One region of the Salinivibrio sp. ML198 genome, then DNA from elsewhere that is predicted to be linked to it. Evidence: predicted binding sites of a transcription regulator. Region 1 holds the regulator's gene; each other region holds the start of a gene.

Region 1 (4,272 bases):
GCCGAAAGTCTTTATCAGTGAGTTGATGGTCGAGCAATGCTCGCCCGCGCTTCAGGCGATTGTTGAGAAGCTGGTGGCACAAGTTGATGCGTCGTCACTTACAGGCAGCGATTTTCTCCATCAGGGCCGCCTATGGGATATTGATTGGGCAACCTATCAAACGCTTGCCGAAGAGAGTGAATATGCGTCTTGGGTGGCGGCACACGGTTATGGTGCGAACCATTTTACCGTGAGTGTGAATCAGCTGAATGCGCATGATGATTGCCTCTCGGTGAACAACCGATTGCGTGATAATGGCTTTGCGATTAACGAGTCAGGTGGGGAAGTCAAAGGGGATGCATCTGTGTATCTGGAGCAATCCTCCACCATGGCTGACCGCGTGCCCGTTACTTTCTCCGATTGCACGCAAACCATCCCGGGTGGCTTTTACGAGTTTGCTAAGCGGTATGTGTTGCCCAATGGTGAACTCTACCAAGGTTTTGTGGCTGCTTCGGCAGACAAAATCTTTGAAAGCACCCATTAGTGCGTCACACATTGCTTATCGACATCATGGGAAAAGGGAGCGTGTGATACGCTCCCTTTTTTATCGTCTATTGAGCCTCGATGTCGAGCCAAAACGTGTCTGGAATCGCTTGTGTTTCGTTGCTTAAATGCGGGTTGTCGACTCGGATGACAGTACGCTCACCAATGTTCGCCTTTTCAAAGGTTTCCTTAACTAAAGGCGCATTATTGAAAAACTCGATAAATGATCCGTCTTGATACGCCGCTTCAAAAGCGCCATTTAACATCTCGGCGACGTCAGCATGTTGCGGAGACACAAACAGGAACATTGGGAAGCGATAGATCAGCATCAGGTGTGGGTCAACTAACAGGTTACCGTATTGCGGCCGCTCGGCTAATTCACTAAAAGGCTCAATCAAGGCACGAGGGAAGAGATCGGCCCGGCCCGTATCAACCACTTTGAAAATGTTTTCAAAGCTCGATATTTCACGTACGCGAAATCCCGCTGAGTTAAGCACCTTGACGTCGGCCCAACCTTGTCCCTGAATCATAGTAAGAGACTGCAAGTCACTCGCGCTACTTATCTGAGCAAGTTGGGGCTCGGTGGCTTGGTTGGTAATAAACAGGCGGTGGCCGAGTAAGCCACGAAACACGGGATAGCGAACGGGGATCAATTCAGCTTCCAGTGTACGGTCGGCACCAAGCCAGTCGACGGTGAGCTTGCCTTGCTTGAGCATTTCCACCTTACGAGATTGAGAGCCAATTTGGCCGTCAAAGGCTTGTAAGGTAACAGATTCTCCCGACTTTTCGGCAAGAAACTCGATGAGCTCAATGGCATAGAGATCAAGCGCCGAGCCGGCGCGTGGCTCGGGGTGGACAATCGTCGTATTGGACGCAGCATGGACTGAAAACACAGAGAGCGCGAAGGCGGTGAGGGTAATCATGAGTTTTTTCATAAACGACACCTTGTTAATTTTATGTTAACCATGTCGTTTTGAGTGTAGAAGCAATCCGCGTGCTTGCCAGATAATGGAGATAAAAAAACCGACGCCAGGGCGTCGGTTGGTGATACAGAGAGCGGCGCGATTAGCGTGTGCCGTATACCACGATGGTTTTACCGTGTGCGGAAATGAGGTTTTGCTCTTCCAGCATTTTAAGGATACGTCCCACTGTTTCGCGTGAGCAGCCAACGATTTGGCCAATTTCCTGACGGGTGATCTTAATCTGCATACCATCAGGATGCGTCATGGCATCAGGCTGCTTCGCCAAGTTCAATAGGGTTTGCGCAATGCGCCCTGTGACGTCCAGGAAGGCAAGATCCCCCACCTTTTGGCTCGTTACCTGCAAGCGGCGCGCCATTTGTGAGGACAAGCGCATCAAGATATCAGGATTCACTTGGATAAGCTGGCGGAACTTTTTGAATGAAATTTCTGCCACTTCACACGGTGATTTGGCGCGTACCCAAGCAGTGCGCTCTTGGTCTTCTTCGAAAAGCCCGAGCTCACCGATGAAGTCACCTTGGTTAAGGTAAGACAGGATCATTTCCTTGCCTTCTTCATCTTTGATCAGTACGGCCACAGACCCTTTCACGATGTAATACAAGGTCTCCGCCTTTTCACCAGCATGGATAAGCGTGCTTTTCGACGGATACTTATGAATATGACAATGTGAAAGGAACCACTCGAGTGTAGGGTCTGTTTGAGGTTTTCCTGGAACCATATAACTTATTTCCTCTGCATGTGTTGCCCGGCAACAACGTCCTATCTTTGTCTGAGGGGTAACCCATCAGATCATTGCACAGAATACGAAGTCTGAACGCGGGCTACAAGCTCACTGTATGTTAACAAGAGTGTATCTTTTTTTGTTGGTGATTTCTTGATTTTGATCTAGGCCAACCGCCTAAAAAACTGGCAAAAACGTGGCTAAGATCACGGCTTGAGAAGTAATACATCATGAATGCGCTACGCCTCAGCCAATCTTGCCTTTTTCTATCAATTGCTGGATCAATGGACGTATGATCAATTCCATTGCAAAGCCCATTTTTCCTCCCGGCACCACTAAGGTGTTATGGCGCGACATAAACGACCCGGTGATCATTTGCAACAGATAAGGGAAGTCGACGTTTTTCATGCCACGAAAGCGGATCACCACAAAGCTTTCATCCAAAGACGGAATCCCTTTGGCATTTAATGGGTTTGAGGTATCTACCGTGGGAACGCGCTGAAAGTTGATATGGGTGCGAGAAAACTGCGGGGTGATATAGTGCAGATAATCATCCATTGAGCGCACAATCGAGTCGGTCACCGCTTCACGAGAATGGCCTCTATCGCGCGTATCACGGACAAATTTTTGAATCCACTCTAAGTTGACGATGGGGACCATACCAATCAAGAGATCGACGTGCTGCGCAACGTTGACGTCACCGTCGACCACGCCGCCGTGCAACCCTTCGTAAAACAATACATTGGTATTGTCGGCCAAGTCTTGCCATGGCGTGAAGGTACCAGGCATTTGGTTATAGGGCACCGCTTCATCAAAGGTATGTAAGTAGCGGCGGTACTTCCCGGTGCCTTGGTCACCATACTCACGAAAAAACTGTTCCAGCCGAGGGAAGTCGTTGGCGGTGGGGCCAAAATAGCTGATATGTTTACCTTGCTCACGCGCTTTACGGATCTCGACGTCCATTTCGGGACGGGTAAAGCGATGAAAGCTGTCCCCTTCTAGCCAGGCCGCTTTGATGTTCATCATTTGGAACATCTTTCGGAAGGCTTCCGAGGTGGTGGTGGTGCCGGCCCCTGACGAGCCGGTGACCGCAATAATTGGATGTTTAGCCGACATGACGCGCCCTGTCATTCAGTCTGAATTTGTATCGCGATACGGCGAGTACTGCGATGCTAGGATCCGAGTGCTGCTTTACGACGAATATCCACTGTCTCGTGCAACTCAGAATACACAATCACGGCTTCTCCGGATTGCAGTTGTTGGCGAACGTCCTCCACTTTTTGTGCAAAGCTGACTTCTTGCTCACCATAATCGGTTCCTTCCCGTAACACAAAATGCTCAATTAAACCTGTGAGTGTCTCGTCGGGAATCGATTGCCATGGAACCATCATACTACATCACCTTTTATCGATCTCAGGATGGCATGCTAGGGTGCCTGATGTGAATGTTGTGAATTGGCTCGCATTTTACCCGATCATTCCGCGTAATGCAGTGGTTCTCTACGCTTTCTTGATCGTGCGCGTGTCACTCACACGATCCGAATGAGGTGATGGTACGGGTAGATAAGTGGCAAGCCAGTGGGGGACGGCGTGCTCAAGCCAAAACTGTGGCTGTCGCCAACTACCGGCGACAAAGCCAACATGGCCGCCATGTTCAGTGAGTTGGTAATCAATGTTTGCGGGTAACGGGGACGTAGGGATCACCGCGTCGGTCATAAAAGGATCGTCTTTGGCATGAATAATCGCCAGTGGGGCCTTGATGGTGTCGAGCACCGATAAACCACTGCAGGCGCGATAATAGTGGAGGGCATCGTCAAAGCCATGAAGCGGAGCGGTGACGGTTTGGTCGAACTCGAACAGAGTGTTTATCGCCGGGCGCTCCCCCGCGTGCCATCGGCCTACTTGCTGATGCCGTGTGAGCTTTTCCGCTAGGGTTTGTCGCATCGAGCGCAATAAATAGGCTTGATAAATACGGGAAAAGCCTTGCTGGATACGCATCGAGCAGGCGGCAAGGTCAAGTGGCGGCGACACGGCGCAGCCACAGGTCACG
Region 2 (4,272 bases), on a different contig from region 1:
TGCATCATGGATAAAGCGCGATCCAGTTCGCCGAGCACATGATTTACCTCGCCAACCACGGAAGTCGCGACAATACGTCCTCGGTAATTGGCGCTATCGAGTTGCTCGAGCGCTTTTTCTGCCAGCTGCATCGCCTGCTCAGGATTATTCGCGTTAATGGCCACTTGGGCGAGCAACGCATTGGCATTGCCTTGGTAATCGATATCAAGTGGGATTTGTCGGGTTTGATAGGCTTTTTCTGCACTGGCTAAAAGTTCGCCAACTTCATGATACCTGTGCTGACTTTGCGCTAACCAAGCACGCAGTAAGCTCAAATTGGGGTATTGGTATAAAAGCTCATCACTGAGCTTGATAATCGCGGCTTCTAGTGTCGACAATTCACCACGATTAAACATACGCCAGCCGTGCTGATTGAGTATATCGGCCAACAATGCATCGTCTTTGGCGTAGCGTGCATGACGCAACGCTTGATGGGGAGATTGTAACTTCAACCATGCCAGTGCGGCTTGTCTATGCAAGGGCTGTTGCTGGTGGGGGATCCTGGCTTGGCGCTCGTGGGCCAAAAACTCCGCGAATAAATGGTGAAACCGGAACCAATTGTTATCCCCCTCCAGCGCATAGATAAACAAACCATAGCGATTCAGTGACTCGAGCATATTCAATGCATCTTCGCGTTCAGTGAGTGCGAAAACCAACTCGTCATTAAACATCTCTAGTACGGAGACTTTCATGAGAAACTGACGTGTTTCAGCATCAAGCAAATCAAACACTTCTTCGGCCAAATATTCCCAAAGGTGGGCATGGTTAAAACCAGCGTAAGACGCGGCGCTTTGCATCAGGGTACGCTTTTGGTGCTGCGCTTGAATCGCAATGAGCTGCAAGGCTGACGGCCAACCTTCAACGTAGTTGCATAATGCGTTCGCCGTGGATTCATCCACGCCATCGTCGACACGTTGATTAAAAAAGCGCGTCGTTTCTTCGTTATCGAACGCGAGAAGCTCGTTGCCGATCTCAATCATCAAGTCGCGTACGCGCAAATTCGCGGTGCCCAGTGGAGGGTTGGCGCGTGAGGTGACCACCAAAGTGAGATTATCTGGCATGTGCTTAATGAAAAAGCGCATCGCCTCATGAATCTCCTCGTTATCAATGAGCTGATAGTCATCCAACACCAAATAGCTAGTGGCATGAAACCCTGCCAGTTCAGCAAAGACATCAGACAAGAGCGCACGAAGTGATGAGAATTGGCGTTTTTCCGCCAGCTTTATCGTGTTGGCGCAGCCCTCTTGGGTAGCGTGGTGCAGCGCTTGCAGTAAGTAGTTAATGTAGCGAAAGCTGTCGTTATCACTATCATCAATGCTAAACCAGCCGACATTGGATTGATCCGCGAGCCATTGTGCAGCCATGGTGGTTTTGCCATATCCGGCCGGAGAGCGAAACAGCACCAGCTTATAGTGAGGGGCTTGTTGTAAAATATCGAGCACACGCGGGCGTAATATCGCGTTATAAAGCCGTCCAGGCCGAGTCAGCTTTGATGGGATCCACATAAGACACTGTCCTTCACTGCAAATGCGGTGCGACCTTTTTGGTGCGCACCTCTATCCTGATTGCAGTGTATGTAACTTCAAACGCACAAACTATGATCTATCCCTGATCTCTTAACGGATGCCCCAATTTAGTGCAGCTACGCCTTTTAATTGTGATTTATATCACTTAAACGTCATATTGGTGGCCTTTTTAATGATTGAGATACACATCCATCTCGGTTTATTAGGGCTTAATTTGCGTTAGCGCACAAAAATCACAAAAGGAAAGCGATGTTTTTCACCGTGGGCGTAGCGCCTTTTTTGTTTCATAGCGTGACTTAGGTCACTCGATAAAGGGCTGCTCATGGATTTGATGAGAGGCGGCTCACTATTGCTATGTGACCTGGCTCTCTACGCCCTGTGGTCTCCTCCTTTGATGAGAATGACGTGGGAGGATGTTTGCCGTGCTCGGGTTGGGCAGGATGAATAACCATCAAGGTTTCATTCCATTATCGAGAGCGACGACATGACACCAAAACAGCAACATGCGTTTGATAAAAGTGCGTTTAAAATCAGTATGGTTCAACACCTAACCCAGTTAGGTCACGCGCCAGACACCGCTCAGCTACGCGACTGGTACCTCGCATTGGGCCGTGCATTAGCCGAACATACCACAAGTGACCTAGTAGCCACTGAACACGATCAAGCCATTAAACAAGCTAAAAGTGTTAACTATTTATCCCTCGAGTTTTTGATTGGTCGGTTAACCGGCAACAATTTAATTAGCATGGGCTTGTACGATGCGATTGCCGATGCCGTGAGTGAGCTTGGCCTCGGGTTAACGGATTTACTTGAACAAGAGCGTGATCCGTCTTTGGGCAATGGCGGCTTGGGGCGTCTCGCCGCTTGCTTTATGGATTCATTGGCGGCCCAACAGTATCCTGCGGTCGGCTATGGCTTGCACTATGAATATGGTTTGTTCCGCCAGTCATTCAAAGAGGGCGCACAACAAGAAGCACCGGATGCGTGGCGTGAGCCTGAAGGTTACCCGTGGGAAGTGGTACGTCCTGACTTAGCGCAAACCATTGGCTTTTATGGCCATGTAGAGGTGATTGAGGACTCAGGGCACACGTACCGTCAGTGGGTGCCGGGCATGAAAATTCAGGCCATGCCCTGGGATCTGCCGATTGTGGGTTATCAAAGCAATACGGTCTATCCGCTTCGCTTATGGGAAGGACGGGCGTTAACGCCGTTTGCTCTTGATGCCTTTAATGACGGTGACTATACCCAAGCTCAGCAATCCGCCATCGCTGCAGGGAATTTGACCAAAGTCTTGTACCCCAACGATAACCACGATGCGGGTAAAACATTGCGCTTAATGCAGCAGTATTTCCACAGTGCAGCTTCTGTAGCAGACATTCTCCGTCGTCATCTAGAGGCAGGGCATGCATTGGCCGCATTACCAGACTACGAAACCATTCAGTTGAACGATACTCACCCCACCATCGCTATTCCTGAGCTGATGCGCGTATTGCTGGATGATTATCGTCTGGGCTGGGATGAGGCTTGGTCCATCGCCAGTCGTACCTTTGCTTACACCAACCACACCTTACTGCCCGAAGCGCTGGAAACCTGGAGTGAGGCGTTGATTGCCAGTTTGCTGCCGCGTCATATGGAGATCATTTTTGAGATCAACCATCGCTTCATGCAAGAGGTAGAAGCGAAGTGGCCCGGCGATGTGGCCAAAAAGCAGGTGTTGTCTGTGATTGACGACAAAGGTGAGCGCATGGTGCGCATGGCTAATTTATGTGTGGTTGGCTCTTATGCGGTGAATGGCGTTGCCGCCTTGCATTCTCAGTTGGTTAAGCGTGATTTATTCCCAGAATTTGACGCGCTATACCCAGGGCGTATTCAAAATGTGACCAATGGCATCACACCGCGTCGTTGGTTGAAGTTCTGTAATCCTGATTTGTCCAACTTGATCAGTGAAAAAATCGGTGAGCAGTGGCCAGCGCAATTGGAGCAACTCGAGCAGATTGCACAATATGCGGATGACACTGCTTTTCAAAAGACATTTATGGATGTCAAAAAGCGCAACAAGCAGCGTTTGGCGGGATGGGTCAAAGAGCACCTCGATATCACCCTAAATACCGATGCGATTTTTGATGTACAAATTAAGCGTCTGCATGAATATAAGCGCCAGCACCTTAATCTATTACACGTCATTTCACTGTACCAGCGCCTCATCAATGAGCCGAATTTCGATATGGCGCCGCGTGTGGTCTTTTTTGCTGCGAAAGCGGCACCTGGCTATGAATTAGCAAAATCGATCATCTATGCGATTAATAAGGTGGCTGAAACCATTAATAATGATCCACGAGTCGGTGACAAGCTCAAAGTGGTATTTATTCCTGATTATCGTGTCAGTATGGCGGAAATCATTATTCCTGCTGCCGATGTGTCTGAGCAGATTTCTATGGCCGGTAAAGAAGCGTCTGGCACGGGTAACATGAAAATGGCACTCAACGGCGCGCTCACCATTGGCACCATGGATGGCGCGAACGTGGAAATCCGTGAAGAAGTGGGTGACGACAACATCTATATCTTTGGTCTTGATGTCGATGGCGTCACGGCGTTGCGCAAAAAAGGCTATCAGCCTGAAGCGGTCTATCATAGCCAGCCTCTATTGAAGGCCGCCTTGGACAGTCTGTTGGATGAGACGTTTACGCCAGGTCAGCCTGGGGCGTTG
Region 3 (4,272 bases), on a different contig from region 1:
GTGGACATACTTAAGCAGACCGCCATGTTCAAGCGGTTTACGCTTGATCCATGCTCGGCGAGATAGGTTGATCAAATCTTGTTGGAAATCATCAAAATTGGCCCCTTGAATGCGGCTAGCCACGCCTTTAAAGCAAAGCTCAATCACATCTTGGTGCAAGCCAACCGCCTCGAACAACTGCGAGCAACGGTAAGAGGCAATGGTCGAAATCCCCATTTTTGACATGATCTTGTAAAGGCCTTTATTAATGCCATTACGGAAGTTGACCATCACATCGCGATACGGCTTATCGACGGCGCCAATATCGACCAAGTTCGCCAGTGTTTCATAGGCTAAGTAAGGATAAACCGCCGTGGCACCAAACCCGAGTAACACCGCAAATTGATGGGGGTCGCGAGCACTGCCGGTTTCGATAATGATGTTGGCATCACAGCGTAGGTTTTGGTTAACCAAGCGTTTTTGCACCGCACCGACCGCCATTGCCGCAGGAATCGGAAGCGTATCTTTATTGATACTGCGGTCAGAGAGCACCACAAGAACGGTGCCATCACGGACACAACGCTCGGCCTGATCGCATAAATCGAGGATGGCTTGATGAAGATCTTTTTCGTTCGGATCGTAATTAATATCTAAAATGCTGTTGCGATAATAGGTATCGTCCAGCTCAAGCAGTTGCACCAGATCCGAGAACAAAAGAACCGGAGACTTAAACGCGACCCGCTCGGCGTGCCCATCGGTTTCACAGAACACATTCATTTCACGGCCAATACAGGTGGCCAGAGACATCACGTGGTTCTCGCGCAGCGGATCAATCGGTGGGTTAGTCACCTGGGCAAATTTTTGCCGGAAGTAATCGCTCACACAGCGTGGACGCGACGATAATACGGCCATTGGCGTATCATCACCCATGGAGCCAGTGGCTTCTTGGCCAATATCGCCCAGCACTTTGACGACCTGATCCACTTCCTCATTCGACATCCCAAACAGCTTTTGATAGGTCTTAAGCTGGGCGTCTTTAAGGTTACGGCTGCCTTCACTGGTGTCAGGATCTAAGTCTTCAAACGGTGTGAGACGACGGACATGTTGGTCCAGCCACTCACGATACGGATGACGGCTTTTTAGCTCATCATCGATTTCACCTGAGTGCCAAATCTTCCCTTCGCGGGTATCGATCACTAAAAGCTCACCCGGGCCCACGCGGCCTTTTTCTGACACTTCGTCAGGTGCGTAATCCCAGATCCCAATCTCGGAGGCGAGGGTAATAAACTTATCTTTGGTAACCACATAGCGCGCCGGACGCAGGCCGTTGCGGTCAAGATTACAGGCGGCATAGCGGCCGTCTGACATCACGATGCCCGCTGGCCCGTCCCATGGCTCCATATGCATGGAGTTAAAGTCATAAAATGCGCGCAGTTCATCATCCATATCTGGGTGATTTTGCCATGCGGGCGGCACCAGTAAGCGCATAGCCCGGAATAAGTCCATCCCACCGGCGAGAAAAACTTCCATCATGTTGTCGAGGCTTGAGGAATCAGACCCTGATTCATTCACAAACGGGGCGGCTTGATGTAAGTCAGGCAACAAAGGGGAGTTAAATTTGTATGCACGTGTGCGTGCCCACTGACGGTTCCCCTCAATGGTGTTGATTTCGCCGTTGTGGGCAAGGTATCTAAAGGGCTGTGCGAGCGGCCAGCGTGGTTGAGTATTGGTACTGAAACGCTGGTGGAACAAGCAGATAGATGACTCTAGGCGCAGATCCGCGAGATCGGTGTAAAAACGAGGCAGATCCGCTGGCATACACAACCCTTTGTAAACAATGGTTTGTGTGGATAGGCTGGTGACATAAAAGTCAGCATCGTCTGCCAAGGCTTTTTCTGCACGGCGACGCGCAATATACAGGCGTCGCTCTAAATCGCGTGCGCGCCAGCCTGCTGGACCATTGATAAACACTTGTTCAATGACCGGTTGAGACTGTTTGGCGATATCCCCGAGTACATCTGGGTTGGTCGGTACGGTCCGCCATCCCACCACTGATAGCGTTTCAGCGTTGATTTCTTGCTCGAAGCGTTGTTTGGCTTGTTGGGCTTTTGCCGGATCGGCACTGAGAAAAATCATGCCGACCGCATATAGACGGCTCAGCTTCCATTGGTTTTGCTCAGCAATAAGGCGGAAAAAGCGGTCGGGCTTTTGCAGTAGTAGCCCACAACCATCGCCTGTCTTGCCGTCAGAGTTGATGCCACCTCGGTGGGTCATGCGGTCAAGTGCAGCGATAGCAGTACGAACCAGTTTGTGGCTGGGCTCCCCCTCTTGATGGGCGATAAGGCCAAAACCACAGTTATCTTTTTCCAGCATTGGGTTGTACAGCGACATTGCAATTCTCCCTTGCTACTGCGTTACGCGCAGTGATTGCATTTATTGTCGTGATCCTCCTGACCACTCTGAACAGATTCGCTTTGTGACTGTGCGCTCGTTATGTTGTGATTTTTTAACGAGAAAAGTCGGTGATCTACACTCTAACTCACTGTTTTATCGATGGATTGACAGAGAATACACAGGCAAAGCGCTATTCAGCGACCTTCCAAATTAACGGTAAACCTTGCAAAGGTCAAATTTTTATATGCATCCTTTATGCATAGCAATAGAAGTATGTCTTTATTGTAAACAACTGATATAAAAGTATTTATTGTGGTTTTCTTGATGAATAATATCTATTCGCAATTATGCCATTTTGTTAAATAATTATTAAATAAAAGGCGAATTCGAGTAGATATTCTAGCTTTGATGATGAATAAAGAAGGGTGCGTTATATGCTTTCTCTTTCATAGCAAAAAGCACTGTCAATTGATGTAATAAAATAACAAATGATATTCGCAAAGCTGTGAACAGGACAATCACGCGTTCTATCAAAACTGTGGCAGAATACGTCGCCGGTGAGGTAGGGCGTGAATACGATCAAGGACAGTAATAAGGCAGACAGGAGTGGCATGGCGTTTTTTAGTTTTAGCTTGGTTTTCGTGTTAGGCGCTTTGCTTGGCTACGGTTGGCGCGCGCGTCGAGCGACACTGGCGTTATCCGATTGGCGGGTTTACATGGCCGGGTTAGACACGCCACATGCGATTGTCACGGCCGATGATGGTGATATCTTGTATGCCAATGCACCTTGTGTGGAGTCTTTTTCGCTGGTAGGTAGCCACAACCGGTTTAAAACCGCCAATGAAAAACAGCAGCAAGCGGTGCGCGCTTTTATTGTGGCGCAGCGTTGGCCTCAGCCATTTTCTAATGTTGAAGCCAAAGTCAGAGCCCCGGGCGCGAATCGGGTGCGGGTTGAGGTGACCTTATCTGGCTTGCCGATCCGCTGTCGCGGCAAGCGTGCCTGGCTCATTTCATTTTCTGCCTCTGAGTCCAACACGCAATGGCACCTGCAGCAACAAGAACAAGGTGTGCTTTTAAGCGTGATTAATTCCTTGGCGGAGCTCGTATGCTTTCAAGATGTTGAGGGAAACGTGGTGGGTACGAACGCCGCCTTTGACCGCTTCTGGCAGGGCCGAGAGCAGGAAGCAGTGCTTTGGCAAGCCGGTGAGCCGCTTTCCGAGCCGCGAACAGTACGTACCTGGGCGACACAACATCATGATCAGAGCTGCTTATTGGAAACGAATATCACAACGCTTAAAAATGATAAGCAGGAAGTGATAGGCACATTGAGTATTAGCCATGATGTGACCAATTGGCACCAGATGCAGGAGCGGTTACAAAAAGAAGCACAACAGCGTCACTCGGTTGAGCAAGTGCTGGAGCAGCGAAGTAACTTGCTCAGTGCGATTTTCCAAGCGAGTGTCGACCCTATCGGTATTTTTGATCAAGACTATTATCACTTGGCGTGTAATCAAGCGTATGCCGATGCGCTTGGCACCACCATTGAAGCGCTCGAGAATGCACCGGCGCAATATGTGGTAGATCCGGAGATATTTGATCAACACAAAGCGCGTGATAAACAGGTGCTAGAAACGGGTGGAACCATTACCTATGAAGATGTCATTTTAACGGATACGGGTGAGCAAACTTGGTATGAGGTGACCAAGTCACGCATTCAAGATCCGGTCACGTTGGCACCGGCTGTGCTGCTGATGGCACGAGATATCACCGAACGGAAAGAGACACAACAACAGTTAGCCGATGCCATCATGGCACTGCAGGAGCTCAGCTTTGTTGATAGCCTTACTCAAGTGGCTAACCGACGCAGTCTTGACGAGCAATTGAGCACGCTGTGGCGTT

Evidence for each region. The regulator CRP, encoded in region 1, controls carbon source genes, mostly activating them, when cyclic AMP is high. The targets are predictions, from matches to a motif close to TGTGANNNNNNTCACA.
Region 2: the regulator CRP is predicted to act here: its motif matches at 1,856-1,871, upstream of BZG25_RS09005 (glycogen/starch/alpha-glucan phosphorylase).
Region 3: the regulator CRP is predicted to act here: its motif matches at 2,455-2,470, upstream of gltB (glutamate synthase large subunit).

What each region holds. Positions count from the first base shown of each region.
Region 1 covers NZ_MUEZ01000007.1:13,818-18,089, reverse strand. Annotated here, with positions in the region: gene BZG25_RS06215 (DUF1338 domain-containing protein) at 1-523, shown strand, start outside; gene BZG25_RS06210 (ABC transporter substrate-binding protein) at 591-1,457, opposite strand; gene crp (cAMP-activated global transcriptional regulator CRP) at 1,588-2,220, opposite strand; gene BZG25_RS06200 (phosphoribulokinase) at 2,470-3,339, opposite strand; gene BZG25_RS06195 (YheU family protein) at 3,396-3,614, opposite strand; gene BZG25_RS06190 (hydrolase) at 3,723-4,272, opposite strand, start outside.
Region 2 covers NZ_MUEZ01000010.1:113,585-117,856, forward strand. Annotated here, with positions in the region: gene malT (HTH-type transcriptional regulator MalT) at 1-1,544, opposite strand, end outside; gene BZG25_RS09005 (glycogen/starch/alpha-glucan phosphorylase) at 2,050-4,272, shown strand, end outside.
Region 3 covers NZ_MUEZ01000004.1:67,579-71,850, reverse strand. Annotated here, with positions in the region: gene gltB (glutamate synthase large subunit) at 1-2,370, opposite strand, end outside; gene BZG25_RS03780 (diguanylate cyclase) at 2,985-4,272, shown strand, end outside.